DNA from 4 places in the Bradyrhizobium sp. B120 genome. Region 2 is predicted to be linked to each of the others. Evidence: riboswitches for the same ligand, from Rfam matches in the RefSeq annotation. Region 2 holds a riboswitch; each other region holds the start of a gene.
The links. Region 2 has a riboswitch for cobalamin ahead of ACOIX3_RS39830 (TonB-dependent receptor). Riboswitches for the same ligand answer to the same signal wherever they lie in the genome.
Positions count from the first base shown of each region.

Region 1: linked by a shared signal. The riboswitch ahead of ACOIX3_RS14870 (DUF1636 family protein) and the one ahead of ACOIX3_RS39830 (TonB-dependent receptor) in region 2 are both predicted to bind cobalamin.
Region 3: linked by a shared signal. The riboswitch ahead of metE (5-methyltetrahydropteroyltriglutamate--homocysteine S-methyltransferase) and the one ahead of ACOIX3_RS39830 (TonB-dependent receptor) in region 2 are both predicted to bind cobalamin.
Region 4: linked by a shared signal. The riboswitch ahead of ACOIX3_RS37560 (TonB-dependent receptor) and the one ahead of ACOIX3_RS39830 (TonB-dependent receptor) in region 2 are both predicted to bind cobalamin.

Region 1 covers NZ_CP185242.1:3,274,794-3,278,314, reverse strand. The annotation lists gene cobN (cobaltochelatase subunit CobN) at 1-614, opposite strand, end outside; gene cobW (cobalamin biosynthesis protein CobW) at 614-1,648, opposite strand; gene ACOIX3_RS14870 (DUF1636 family protein) at 1,645-2,019, opposite strand; cobalamin riboswitch at 2,112-2,328, opposite strand; gene cobO (cob(I)yrinic acid a,c-diamide adenosyltransferase) at 2,365-3,018, shown strand; gene ACOIX3_RS14860 (cobyric acid synthase) at 3,030-3,521, shown strand, end outside.
Region 2 covers NZ_CP185242.1:8,571,366-8,574,886, forward strand. The annotation lists gene ACOIX3_RS39820 (ABC transporter ATP-binding protein) at 1-400, opposite strand, end outside; gene ACOIX3_RS39825 (FecCD family ABC transporter permease) at 397-1,440, opposite strand; cobalamin riboswitch at 1,553-1,751, shown strand; gene ACOIX3_RS39830 (TonB-dependent receptor) at 1,914-3,521, shown strand, end outside.
Region 3 covers NZ_CP185242.1:2,300,653-2,304,173, forward strand. The annotation lists cobalamin riboswitch at 1,206-1,409, shown strand; gene metE (5-methyltetrahydropteroyltriglutamate--homocysteine S-methyltransferase) at 1,510-3,521, shown strand, end outside.
Region 4 covers NZ_CP185242.1:8,094,302-8,097,822, forward strand. The annotation lists gene ACOIX3_RS37560 (TonB-dependent receptor) at 1-1,262, opposite strand, end outside; cobalamin riboswitch at 1,368-1,564, opposite strand; gene ACOIX3_RS37565 (CobW family GTP-binding protein) at 1,790-2,719, opposite strand; gene ACOIX3_RS37570 (amidohydrolase family protein) at 2,721-3,521, opposite strand, start outside.

The sequences.
Region 1 (3,521 bases), 3.8 Mb from region 2:
CGATAGAAGGTCACCAGCACAAGCGGCCGGCCATCCGATGCCGGCAGCGCCGCGACGGCGCCGCGCCGCGAATCGTAGACCCCGATCTCGGGAAGATCGATCTCGCCGACGACCGGCCCGGCATAAAGTCCGGACGCCAGCGCCAGCTGCGCGATCACGGCCTGCGCGGCAACCGGGCCGCCCTTGTCGGACAGCACCTTCAGGCGGCGCAGCGTCGAGACCGGCAGGGTCGAGAATTCATCCAGCCGCAAATCGTCGCGGCCATCCGCCGGCAGCACCACCAGGGCGATGCCACGTTCCTTCGCCAGCCGGTGCACCGCGGCCAGTCCGTACGACCAATACGGTTCGCCGCCGATCAGCCGCACCAGGATGCCGCGCGCCTGCGACAGTGTCCGCTCGATATAGGTATCGACCGACAACGGATGGCGCAGCTCCGCGAGATTGGCGAGCCGCAGCGACGGCAATGCGGCACGGCCCCGCCGCCAGCCGGCCGCGAACGCAGCGAGATCGCTGTCGGAAAACGACAACACCACGAGATCGGCCGGATCCTGACCGAGGTCTCTTGGCGTCGCGGTCTCCTCAAGGCCACGGCTCTCGCGGAAGACGACGTGCATCAGACACCTAGTCGCGCCCTGATCGCGGCTTCATCGATATCGCCGTGTTCGCCGATCACGACGAGCTTTGATTGTCTCGCCCGCACGCCCCAGGGCATGTCGAACTGATGCCTGACCCGCTCGCCGACCGATTGCACCAGCAACCGCATCGGCTTGCCCTCGACCGCGATGTAGCCCTTGGCGCGCAGCACGTTCTGCTCGCGCGCCAGCCCCTTGATCGAGGCGATCAGCGCATCGACATCCGCGATCTCGGGCAGATCGATCACCACTGAGTTGAAATCATTGTGCTCGTGTTCGTCCTCGCCGTCATGGTGAGACGGCCGCGACGCGAGGTCATCCTCTGCCGCCGCTTCAAGGCCGAGGATCACGCGGGCATCGATCGCGCCATCGACGATGGGCAACATCGGCACCTCGCGCGGCATCTCGGCCGCGATCAGCGCCTTGGCGGCCTTGATCCCCTCGGCTCCGGCGAGATCGGCCTTGGTCAGGAGCACGATATCGGCACAGGCGATCTGGTCCTCGAACACTTCGGACAGCGGCGTTTCGTGATCGAGATTGTCGTCGGCCGCGCGCTGCGCATCCACCGCGGCCGGGTCCGGCGCAAAGCGACCGGCGGCAACGGCCTCCGCATCGGCCAGCGCGATCACGCCGTCGACCGTGATCCGCGAGCGGATTTCCGGCCAGTCGAACGCCTTCAACAGCGGCTTCGGCAGCGCGAGGCCGGATGTCTCGATCACGATGTGATCGGGCCGCACGGGGCGCGCGAGCAGCTGCTCCATCGCCGGGATGAAATCGTCGGCGACGGTGCAGCAGATGCAGCCATTGGCGAGCTCGACGATGTTCTCGGTCGGACAATTGGCGTCCGCACACGACTTCAAGATGTCACCGTCGACGCCTTCGCTGCCGAATTCGTTCACCAGCACCGCGAGCTTCTTGCCGTTGGCATTGCGGATCAGGTGCTGGATCAGCGTCGTCTTGCCGGACCCGAGAAAGCCGGTCACGACGGTGACCGGAACCTTGGCGAGCGTGGTCATTCTGCGGCCTCCGGCACGACGGCGATGGGGGGAATGCGGGCAAGCGATTGCTTGCGAAAGATTTCGGGACGGCTGCGCCACGGCACGATGCCGTCAGGCGCCGCGGCATAGGCGGTAGCGCCGGCGATCACATCCTTGGCATTGTCCGCGGACAGGCGGCCGTAGACATAGGACCACCGCCCAGGCGCGCTGAGCGCGACGGAGCAGCCTTGGCTGCAAGCCGACAGGCATTCGACGGGAACTAGATTAACGTCATCGGGCACACCCGCCTCAACAAGCGCGGCGTGCAGGCGCGCACCGGGCGCGACCTCACCTTCCGCGAGCGTCTGGCCCGCGCGACAGGTGATACAGACATGAAGTGTAACGCTCATCGCCCTTCCTGGATTGACTGCGGGAAGCGATGAGGCACACGAACCTGACGTGAACAGGTCCGTTCCCCGTCGCGGAACACCCCGTCCGCCGGTCTCAAACACACTGCGTCGGCAGGTCTCCCGGCTTGCGGAGTAGGATTTCTCCCGTGATGCCCACCTTCCCGACTCCATCAGGGAATCAGTGGCTTGGGCATCTCTCCGGTCACGGTCGCGGGGGCGGCTGCGCTTCGGGCAAACCTTGCGGTCCGAGCCCTATCGCATTCCCTCTTCGCCTGTCGTAGGACAGGAACCAACGCGGGGTCACCATTCGTCCTGGCCTCGCACTTGTCAAGCCGAAGGAACGTGATGATTTCTGATGGAAACGACGCTGAAGACGGCGCCGTCGGCACCGACCCTTCATTGGATGCGCGCCATGCGGCCAAGATGGCGAAAAAGAAGGTCGCCCGCGACAAGATCATGGCGACCAAAAGCGGTGAAAAGGGCCTGATCATCGTTCATACCGGCGCCGGTAAAGGAAAATCCTCCTCCGCCTTCGGCATGATCGTGCGCTGCGTGGCGCATGGCTTTCCCTGCGCCGTGGTGCAATTCATCAAGGGCGCCTGGGATACCGGCGAACGCCGCCTGCTCACCGGGCATTTCGGCGATCTCTGTCAATTCCACGCGATGGGCGAAGGCTTTACCTGGGAGACCCAGGATCGCGCCCGCGACATCGCGGCGGCGCAAGCCGGCTGGGAAAAGGCCAAGCAGCTGATCGCGGATCCGAGCCTGCGCATGGTCGTGCTCGACGAGATCAACATCGCGCTGCGTTACGATTATCTGGCGATCGCCGATGTCGTCGACTTCCTGACCACATCGAAGCCGCCGATGACGCATGTCGTGCTCACCGGGCGCAACGCCAAGGACGAATTGATCGAGATCGCCGATCTCGTCACCGAGATGACGTTGGTCAAGCACCCCTTCCGCTCCGGCATCAAGGCCCAGCCGGGCGTCGAGTTCTGACAGTTATTGCCATGGCGCGCGCATTGATGATCCAGGGAGCCGGCTCGGACGTGGGCAAGTCGCTCATCGTCGCCGGCCTCGCGCGTGCCGCCAGACAACGCGGCCTGCGCGTGCTGCCGTTCAAGCCGCAGAACATGTCGAACAACGCCGCTGTGACGGTCGACGGCGGCGAGATCGGACGGGCGCAGGCCTTGCAGGCGCTCGCCGCCGGCGTCGAGCCGCACACCGACATGAACCCGGTGCTGCTGAAGCCCGAAACCGATGTCGGCGCGCAGGTCATCGTGCACGGCAAGCGGATCGCGACCGCCCGCGCGCGCGAATATACCGCCATGAAGCCGTCGCTGATGGGCGCGGTGCTGGAGAGCTTTGGGCGCCTGAAGGCGCGCGCCGACCTCGTGCTAGTCGAGGGCGCCGGCAGCCCCGCCGAGGTCAACTTACGCAAGTCCGACATCGCCAATATGGGCTTTGCGCGCCGGGCCGACGTGCCCGTGGTATTGGTCGGC
Region 2 (3,521 bases):
CGCCGAACTCGGTGACGTCGACCGCCTGCATCGCCCGCAGCACCGCCTCGATATCCTTCGGCGACAGCCGCGCCGGATCGGTCGCGCCATGTGGATAGCGGCCGAGCGCCACGATATCGCGGGCCGGCAGCGGCCAATGCACCATGTGCCCCTGCGGCAGATACGCGAAACGCTTCGCCCGCTCGCGCAGCGGCAGCGACGCCAGCGCGTCGCCGCCGATCCTGATCTCGCCGTCGGAGGGGATCAGCCCGGCCAGCGCGCGCAGCAGCGTGGTCTTGCCCGCGCCGTTCGGGCCGACCAGCGCGACCAGATGGCCCGCTTCCAGCGATAGCGAAACATCGTGCAGCACTTCGCGGCTGCCGAGCGAGGCGTTGAGCGCGGTGGCGGACAGCAGCGTCATGCCACGCCTCCGCCGAGCGCGCGGCGTTCGCGCATGATCAGATAGAGGAAGAACGGCACGCCGATGATCGAGGTCAGCACGCCGACCTTGATGTCCGAGGTCGAAGGGATGATGCGCACCGCGATATCGGCCGCGAGCAGCAGCGCCGAGCCGGTGAGCGCGCTCGGCACCAGCAAACGCGCCGGATCGTGACCGATCAGAGGGCGCATCAGATGCGGCGCAATGAGACCGATGAAGCCGATCGTGCCTGACACCGCGACCGCGCCGCCGACGCCGAGCGCAGTCCCCGCGATCACGAGCAACCTTAGGCGTCCGACATCGACGCCGAGGCTCTGCGCCGCCTCCTCGCCGAGCGTCAGCGCGCGGAACGCGTTCGCCTGGCTGAGCAGGACGGCCGCGCCCGCGATGATGAAGGGCAGCGCCAGCGCCACGTGCTGGAAGCTGCGGTCCTCCAGCGAGCCGAGCAGCCAGAATGCGATCTCCAGCACCACGAACGGATTGCTGGAGAGATTCATCACCAGCGCCGTCGCAGCTCCGGCAAAGCTCGAGATCGCGAGTCCCGCGAGGATCAGAATCAGCAGCCCGGCATTCCGGCCGGCGATCGCGAGCAGCGCGAACACCGAGGCGAACGCGGCGATGATCGCCACCACCGGCAGTGCATAGGACCGCACATCGGCGAGGCCCAGCGCAATCACCAGCACCGCGCCGAATGCCGCCGATTGCGGCGCGCCGAACAGCGACGGCGAGGCCAGCGGATTGCGCAGCAGTCCCTGCAGCGCTGCACCCGATAGCCCGAGAATACCGCCGATCGCGAACGCCAGAATGGTGCGCGGCAACCGGATCTCGCGCACGATCACCTGCGCCACGTCGCTGCCGCCGCCGAACAGCGCCTCGATCACCGCAAGCGGCGACAGCCGCACCGGCCCGATGCCGAGCGAGAGCACCAGCAGCAGCACCACGAGCGCGAGCAGCGCCGCGGTGGCGCTCCACCGGCGCCGCGCCGCGACCTCGGCCGCCAAGGTAAAATCCTGCACGCTCATTGGATCCATGCTCTTACAGCGATCGCCGTGGCAGGCAAGCGACACCCGCCAAAAACCGTAGCCGCGCGACCGCTGCCCGACGTCCGCCGGGTTGACATTGCTGCCGAGCCGAACCCTAGATGAACATGACGGTTCTTTCACGAGATGAAAAGGGAATGCGGTGCGGGGAAACTTCCCCAACGCCGCGGCTGCCCCCGCAACTGTATGCGGTGAATCCTTCGTCAGATGCCACTGGGAATCTCGGTCCTGGGAAGGCGACGAAGGGTAACGACCCGCGAGCCAGGAGACCTGCCGTCAGCCGTGGTCACACGCGAAGATGCCGGTCGGGGAGTACAGGCATGAGCTTCACCTGATGCGAGAGCGCATGGTGAGACTGGTTCGCGGTGACGTGCCACTGACGTTACCGAGGTCTCACTTAGATGTTCTCCAACTCTTCCCCCCGGCGCCGCCGCGCGCTTTTGCTCGCGTCGACGATGATTGCGCCGACAATCGTTCCCTCGACCGCACGGGCGCAGCAGGCGCCCTCTCCCAATCAGCTGCCGGCGATCGAAATCACCAGACCCGGCGACCAGAATTTGACGCGCGCCAAGCCGGGCGCTGACGAAGCGCGGGCGCCGCGCCGCCCGGCGCCGGGCACCACGCAAGGCAACAATGTGGACAGCGGAGCAGGATCGAGCACGACAGGGACTGGACCGGCCACCGGAACGGGCGGCACAGGTGGCGGCGGCCGGCAGTTCGCCGGCATCGTCGGCTCTTCCTCGACCGTGATCACCGCCGACGACATCGCGCATTCGCCGGTGCAATCGCTGCCCGAGATTCTCGCGCAGGTACCCGGCGTGCAGCTGCAAACGCTTTACGGCGGGCCGAACGGCGCCAAGACCGCGGTCGACCTGCGCGGCTTCGGCGCGTTCGCCTCCGACAACACCCTGTTCCTGCTCAACGGCCGACGCCTCAACGACGTCGACAAGGCCGGCTTCGATCTCACTACGATCCCGCTCGATTCGATCGAGCGCATCGAGATCACGCGCGGCAATAGCGGCGCGGTGCTCTACGGCGACAACGCGGTGGGCGGCGTGGTCAACATCATCACCAAGACCGGCGCCGGCGGTCCGCCGGCCACGATCCGGGCCGAAGGCGGTTTCGGTTCGTTCAACACCCGCATGGCCGCGGTCTCCGCAGCGCTCAATGCGGGCCCGTGGTCGACCTCGTTCTACGGCAACGGCATCAAGTCCGACGGCTACCGCGTCAACAACGCGCTCGACCAGCGCAACGCCGTCGGCAACGTCAACTACACGACATCGGATCTCGCCGCCTTCCTCACCGTCACCGGCAGCGACCAGAAGCTCGGCCTGCCCGGCGGACGGCTGGTCGATCCGTCGATCGGCGTCAACGAGCTGCTCACCGATCGCCGCGGCGCCGCGACACCCTTCGACTATGCCAACCAGCAGACCGCCAGCGTCACCACCGGCTTCACCAAGACGCTGATGTATGGCGTCGACCTCATCGTCGACGGCGGCTGGCGCCAGCGCGAGACGCAAAGCGGCTTCTTCGGCACCGTGCCGACCATCAGCTTCGCCTCGACCTACAATGATGCCGCGCTGCAGACCTGGTCGATCACGCCGCGGCTCAGCGTCAAGAACGTGATGCTGGGCATGCCGTCGACGATCCTGACCGGCATCGACTATTACGATTCGACATTCCGCGAAGCGCGTGGCGCCTATCAAGGCGTCGATCCCACCCACATCTACAATATCGAGCAGCAGACCGTGGCCGGGTACTGGCAGCATACGATCGGCCTGCTGCCGACAACCGACTTCTCCTACGGCGCGCGCGTCCAGAACACCAGCGTGTCGGCACGCGATCGCTACGATCCGAGTGCGCCGTTTGCGTTCGACACACAGGCGGCGCCGCTCGACAGCAACGAGACGCAATACGCGCTGCATGTCGGCGCCGAGCATCGCTTCACCGACACCTTCTCGATGTTCGGCCGCGCCGCCCGCGCATTCCGCACGCCCGACGTCGACGAGCGCGTCGCCTCGGGTCCGTCATTCGACCCGCTGACCTTCGCCCCGATTCCGCAG
Region 3 (3,521 bases), 2.9 Mb from region 2:
CTGGACCTACCCAGGAGGAGAAGCCTGGGCAGGCCGAGGGTCTGCATTCTTCGTGCCAGGTAATAGGCGGCAGTTCGCACCATATTTGTGGCGTCTTTGTTGGCTTTCCGACTTGCGAACGTATTGATGTTTCCATTCGGCCTATCCGCCGCGACCTCCACGATTTATCCCTGTCATGCACTGGATCTTCGACAGCGCAGGCGAACGCCTTCCCGCCACGTTCCCGGCGGCGATTGGGAGAAGGTGTACCGCCATTGAACCGTTCGGGTCGGTGTCGTTGCCGACAACGTCGGCGTTCGATCCCTGCCATGCCTTTGGGCACTTGCAGCCAAGGCGTCCATTGCGGCGTCTTGGCGCTCCTTCGCGGCCATGGGGCGCTCCTGGAGTTTCGAGGGTGATCGGTTGTGCTTGGCACTCTACGGGCCCACAACGACGCGAAGTCGCTTTTCAGCACCGAGCATTTGGAATAGATGCCAAGGAAGTTCACCCCTCGAGCAGGCGGATGAGACGGCGTTTCTCGCTGCGCACGCGCGATGGCAGGTTTATCGGCCCGTCATTTATCGACTTTTCGTAAGCGGGTAGGGGGCGTCGAGCCGTGCTAGTTTCGGCTTGAGCTGATCAATAGTTTCGCGAGTATCCGTCTAACGGGTTGACGCATAAGCGGCCTTATCATCCATTCGAACAGACCGACCGCAAAGACGCCAACAGAAAAGACGCCTAGGGCACTCCAAACAGCCATTTTCATTGCGGGCCTCTCTGTTCTTGTTAAGGCGGTTCGACATGCTTGCTTAGGCAGTATCGCCAAGAAAGACCAACGTGACGCCTGCCAGAATTGGCTGGCATCGTAAGACAATATGCTCGCTGAGTATGCTGTTGGAGTTCGCATATGTCCTGCGCTTGCCAACGCCGATCCTTGGTTGTTGGTGGAGAAGGCAGACGCAGGGTCGCGTTCTTGATGAACCGTAGCTGACTCACATGAAGACCGTCTGCTCGACGCAATAGCCCTCATCGCGCAGGCCGCATTTGTCTCTTGCACAGATCTGACGCGCGGCTTCAACGTCAACGCACCATTTGATATGGTCATTGTGATATTCATGATTGCAGAGCGGCTTCTACATCGAGATCCATGGTGGAGGCGGACCATCATTCGCATAAGAGAGGCCACAACATTTAATTTGAGAGGTTGACGGAAGAGCTCTCTTGCCGATAATCCAAGTCGTCGAGGTTCTCCGGGTCCCACTTGATCCGGAGCTAAGAGGGAAGCCGGTGCCAATGCCGGCGCTGCCCCCGCAACTGTGAGCGGAGAGCCGCTGTCCAACAGAGTCACTGAAGCCTGCGCGGCTTCGGGAAGGCCGGACAGCGGCGATGACCCGCGAGCCAGGAGACCTGCCCCGGCAGTATATTCGTCCACGGGCGGGGTGCCCCGGTGGTGCGCCAAGCAGCCGTCGCTCGCGCGACTTCCCTGCCTGCGTCCGCCATGGCCTTTGCCCCCAATATGGGGTTAACGCTATGTCTCTTCTCTCGCTTCCGGTTGCCACGCTCGGAACGCCGCGCATCGGTCCAAGGCGCGAGCTCAAACTCGCGCTCGAAAGCTACTGGGCAGGAAGAGTCAGCGAACAGCAGTTGCTCGAGGACGCAGCTGGCCTGCGTGCTGCGAACTGGGCTCGCCAGACATCCCTCGGTGTCACTGTCATTCCGTCGAACGATTTCTCGCTGTACGACCAGGTGCTCGACACCAGTGTCATGGTTGGCGCCATCCCGGAAATCTACGTGCCGAAAGCCGGATCCGCTTCGCTGGAGACGTACTTCGCCATGGCACGCGGTTCACAATGCGACGGGCAGGATGCGAGTTGCGGTCACGGACCGCGCGCGTATGGCGCACCCGCGCAGGAGATGACCAAGTGGTTCGACACCAACTACCACTACATGGTCCCGGAATTTAACCGCGGACAAACGTTCAGCCTGTCCTGTCGCAAACCTATCGATGAGTATGAGGAAGCCAAGGCACTTGGCTTTCAGACTCGCCCAGTCCTGATCGGGCCGGTCACATTCTTAAAGCTCGGCAAGAGTGCGGATCCTGCGTTCCAGCCACTGTCACTGCTGGATGACCTGATACCGGTCTATATCGAGGTTTTGCAGGAATTGGCTAAACGCGGGGCAAACTGGGTTCAGTTTGACGAGCCCTGCCTCGTCCTCGATCTGGATGAGAGCTCGCGAAAATCCTTGCTCCATGCCTATGACCGGCTCGCAAAGGAGGGGCCGGCCATCAAGATCATGGTAGCGAGCTATTTCGGCGACCTCTGCGACAATCTGGACACCGCCTTGCGCCTGCCTGTCGCCGGGCTGCACCTCGATCTGGTTCGCGCGCCACAGTTATTGGACGAGATCATTGCTGGCAGCCGGAATGATCTCGTCATGTCGCTCGGCGTCATAGACGGCCGCAATGTGTGGCGGTCGAACTTGTCGGCGCTCCGCCAACGGCTGGATCCCGCAATCGCGAAGCTCGGCAAGGATCGCGTCCAGATCGCCCCATCCTGCTCGCTGCTTCATGTGCCGGTCGATGTCGAACTCGAGACGGAGCTCGCTTCCGACGTTAAGACCTGGCTTGCTTTCTCGGTTCAGAAGATGCGCGAGCTTGCGACCTTGGCGCGGGCACTCGCAGGCGACCAGAATGTTGCGAAAGCTCTTGCGGAATCCGAGCGTGCCGCGTCCATCCGCCGCACTTCGCCGAAGATCCGTGATCCCAATGTCGCCGTCCGACTCGGAGCGATTAACCGGACCATGCGCGGGCGCGCCAGCCCATTTGCCAGTCGTGCCGAGATCCAACGCAAGCGCTTCGGACTACCGGCTTTTCCTACCACGACGATCGGATCGTTTCCGCAGACCACTGCCGTCCGGAATGCCCGTGCGGCGCATGCGCGAGGCTCGATGAGCGACGAGCAATACGACAAGTTCCTCAAGGAAGAGACGGCGCGCGCCGTACGTTGGCAGGAGGACATCGGTCTGGACGTGCTCGTGCATGGCGAGTTCGAGCGAAATGACATGGTGCAGTACTTCGGCGAGCAACTCGCCGGCTTCGCATTTACGAAGAACGGTTGGGTGCAATCCTATGGCTCGCGCTGTGTCCGGCCGCCGATCCTGTTTGGCGATGTCTCGCGGCCGCAGCCGATTACCGTAGACTGGTGGCGCTACGCACAATCACTAACCAAGAAACCGATGAAGGCGATGTTGACCGGACCGGTAACGATCTTGAACTGGTCGTTTGTTCGCGACGATATTCCCCGAAGCGAGGTCTGCCGTCAAATTGCGCTCGCGATCCGAGACGAAGTCGGCGATCTCGAGAATGCTGGTGCGACCATGATCCAGATCGACGAAGCTGCCCTGCGCGAAGGATTGCCATCGCGTCGATCGGAATGGCCTGCTTATCTCGAATGGGCCGGCGACTGCTTCCGCATCTGCTCATCGGGCGTCGCCGATCAAACCCAGATCCATACCCATATGTGCTACTCGGAGTTCAACGA
Region 4 (3,521 bases), 480 kb from region 2:
CCGGCAACGAACTGGTTGGCAAGTCCGAAGACGTGACCGCTGAAGGTCGTATCCATCCGGTTGCCGAGTTGCTTCTGGTCGTGGAAGATCTCGATGTAGCTGGAGCGGTCGATCAGCTGGGTCTTCGGATTGAAGGTGTAGTTTTCGATATCGCGCCAGTGCCGCTCGCTGGTCAGATAGTACAGCGTGTTGTTGATCTTGACGCCGTCGGCGACGTCCCACTCGGTCTTGAACTGGGTCCAGCTGTCCTGATAGCGGATCGCGCTGTCCAACGCGTTGTAGTTCTTGAAGCGCAGCACGTCCTGGATCGAGCCGTTGATCAGCGGCGTGCCGAAATAGCGCGATGGGCTGCGGTCGCCATAATCCTCTGACAGCGTGAAGGCGAGATTGTCCGATGCCTGCACCCGCACGGCGGCGGAGACCACCGCATTCGAGGTCTTGTCGCGATCGACCCAGCCGTCCGACATGTTGCCGGTGGCGTTGATGCGGTAGGATACATTGGGATTGATCGGACCGGTGCTGTCGACCGAGAGCCGCCGCGTCATGTTGCTGTCGAGCGAGACTTCGGCCTCGTTGTAGGGCGTGCCCTGCGGCTTCTTCGGAATGACGTTGATGACGCCGCCGATCGCGCCTTCGCCGTACAGCACCGAGGCCGGACCGCGCAGCACCTCGATGCGTTGCGTCGACCAGGTGTCGTAGGGGAACGTCAGGGTGCCTGAGCCGATATAGAAGCGTGTGCCGTCATACAGCGTCATCACCGAGTTGCTGCCGGCAAAGCCGCGGGTGCTGAACGACAGGCCGCCATTGCCGGGCGCCGGCGTTGCGATGAACCCGGCCGCATTCTGGGTGACGGCATCGAGCACATTATGCTGGCCGCGTTCGGCGATGGTTTGCGACGTGAGGATCTCGACGCTGGCTGGCGTCTGCAGCGGCGTCAGGTTGAGACGACTGCCGGTACCTCCCTGCGCGGAGGCATTGAGCGTCGGCGATGCCGATCCCGATGCGCCCGACGCCGCGGCGCGCGGCGCGCCAGCGGTTGCCGCCGCCGTTGCAGCTCTGGCGCGCGGCCGCGATGCAGCGGCGGGATTGCTGCTTCGCGCCGCAGGCTTGGGCTTTGCGGATGTCGAGGGCGAGACCTCGACCGGATCGAGCGTCGTGGGTGGAGCTGTTTGTGCTGACCCCTCGGCCGGCAGCAGCAGCGATGACAGGGAGCAAACGAGACCGAGGCGCCAACGGCGCGCGGCGGGAGAAGACGGAGACATGAAAGGACTCGCGGTAACGTGGCACGTCACCGCGAACGCGGACTGGCGCATTGCCCCAAAGGCAGTGCTCCGATCCCACCAGGACGCCCCCGCCCGATGTGCTCGCGTGTGACCACGACTGACGGCAGGTCTCCTGGCTCACGGGTCATCGCCTGTCGACGCCTTCCCGGACCTGACAGCCCAGTGGCAAATTGACGAAAGGCTCGCCGTTTACAGTTGCGGGGACAGCTGCGGCATTGGGGTTACCCTCGCACCGCATTCCCTTTTGATCCCCGAAGGGAACCGTCGACAGAAACGATAGGTGGTGCGGGATGGGCTGTCAATTCGATGCGATTGTCGCACACATGCTTTGCGGGATGGTGCTGCGGCGATGACACAGCGACATCCGCGGCTGACGCGGAGAGGTAACCCGTCATCCTGAGGAGCGCGGCACGCGCGTCTCGAAGGATGCACGGCCACCAGCCGGGCCATCGACCCTTCGCGACGCGCTTCGCGCTCCTCAGGGTGACGGGAAACGCAAGCTCGCATCACTCAAGGTCGACGCATCCCTGCATCACCTCATCGATCTCGGCCCGCGACAGAGCGCCCATCTCGGCGATGAAAACGATTCGCGTGCGTGGCACTCCCGGTGCCGGCACACCGCCGGCAGCCAACGTCGCGCGGCCGCCGGCGAGTTGAAATACCGTCAGCCGTCCCGGCTGCTCGACCGTCTCGAACAATCCCTTCGCGCGCGCCAGCTTCGGCGCCAGTCTGCCGATCGCCTGCTGCAAGCGCGGCAGCGCTACCTTCCGCTCCGAGGTCCAGCTCAGCGTCTCGAACCGATCGGCTACCGGTCGTCGCGGCGCGGTCTCACGCGGCGCCGGCACCTGATCGAGGTCCGCGGGAAACAGCAGCGCGGCCGGCACCTCGCCATGCAGGGCATCGACGACCACGGCCGCCGGACGCACGGCCCGCACCGCATCGCGGATCGCCGCGCACGCGGTTGTATCGGCCAGATCGACCTTGCTCAGCGCCACCACATCGGCCGCGCGCAGCTGCGAGCGCAGCAGCGCATCGTCCAGCATCGCCGCGGGCTGCGTCGCGTCGACCACGCACAGCACCGTCTCCAGCGGTGCCTCCTTCCAGATCACGGGATCCATCAGGTTGCGCACGATGTCGGCGGGATCGGCGATCCCGCTGGTCTCGATCACGATGAATTCGGGACGCGGATCCCGCCGCAGCAGGCCAGCGAGCGTGCGCAGCAGATCGCCTTCCAGCGTGCAGCAGATGCAGCCATTGCTGAGGCTGACCACGCCGTCGCTGGCGCCGGCGATCAGCTCCGCGTCGATGTTGATCGCGCCGAAATCGTTGACCACGGCGGCGATGCGCCGGCCTTGCGCATGCGCCAGCAGATGGTTCACGACCGTGGTCTTTCCCGCCCCGAGAAAACCCGCGACCAGCAGGATCGGGACCGGCATCTTAGCCTCCGGCAACCGGCCGGCGCACCGGCCGGCCCGGCCGTGCCGCGACGTCGAGGACGCCATCATTGATCAGCGGCTGGCCGCTGACCACGAGATGCCGCACGCCTTCCGCCGGGCGGTTCATCGCGGAGAAGGTCGCGCGGTCGCTGAGCGTCTCGAAGTCGAACACCACGACGTCGGCGTCGGCGCCGACCTGCAGCCTGCCCTTGGCGCGCATCGCCGGCGTGCTCGCGGACAGAATCTCGGCCGGGATCAGCGCGCATTTGCGGATGCCCTCGAGCAGCGACACCTTCCGGCGCTCGCGCACCCATTCGCGGATGAAGCGGGTGAAGCAGCCGGCCGAACGCGGATGCGAGGTGGCATCATCAGGCAGCGGCCATGCGTCGCCGGTGTAGGGGCGGCCGTCCGACAGCGTCCACGGCATCGCGTCGGACGCGATCGCACCGCCTGGATACAGCACCGCCATGTCGAGCAGATCGCGATGATGCGCGTTGTTCTCGATATCGAGCACATGCCACAGCACCAGCGTCGAGGGTTCCGCGGCCTGCGCCGCCAGCAGCTCCTCGCGGCTACCGAAGCGGTGACCGTCGGTCACGCGCTGCACCGAATCATAGCCGAGGCCATTGCGCTCCTCGAATTTGGGATCGCTGAAGAAGGTCGCCGCCAGCACGGTCGAGCCGGTGCCGTAGGGATAGGCCTCCACCGTGATCGGCAGGCCCTGCGCCTGCGCTTTTGCGATCAGCGCGACACAGCGCTCGATGTCGGTCTTGCTCGACGAGTTGAAGTGGCAGATGTGCAT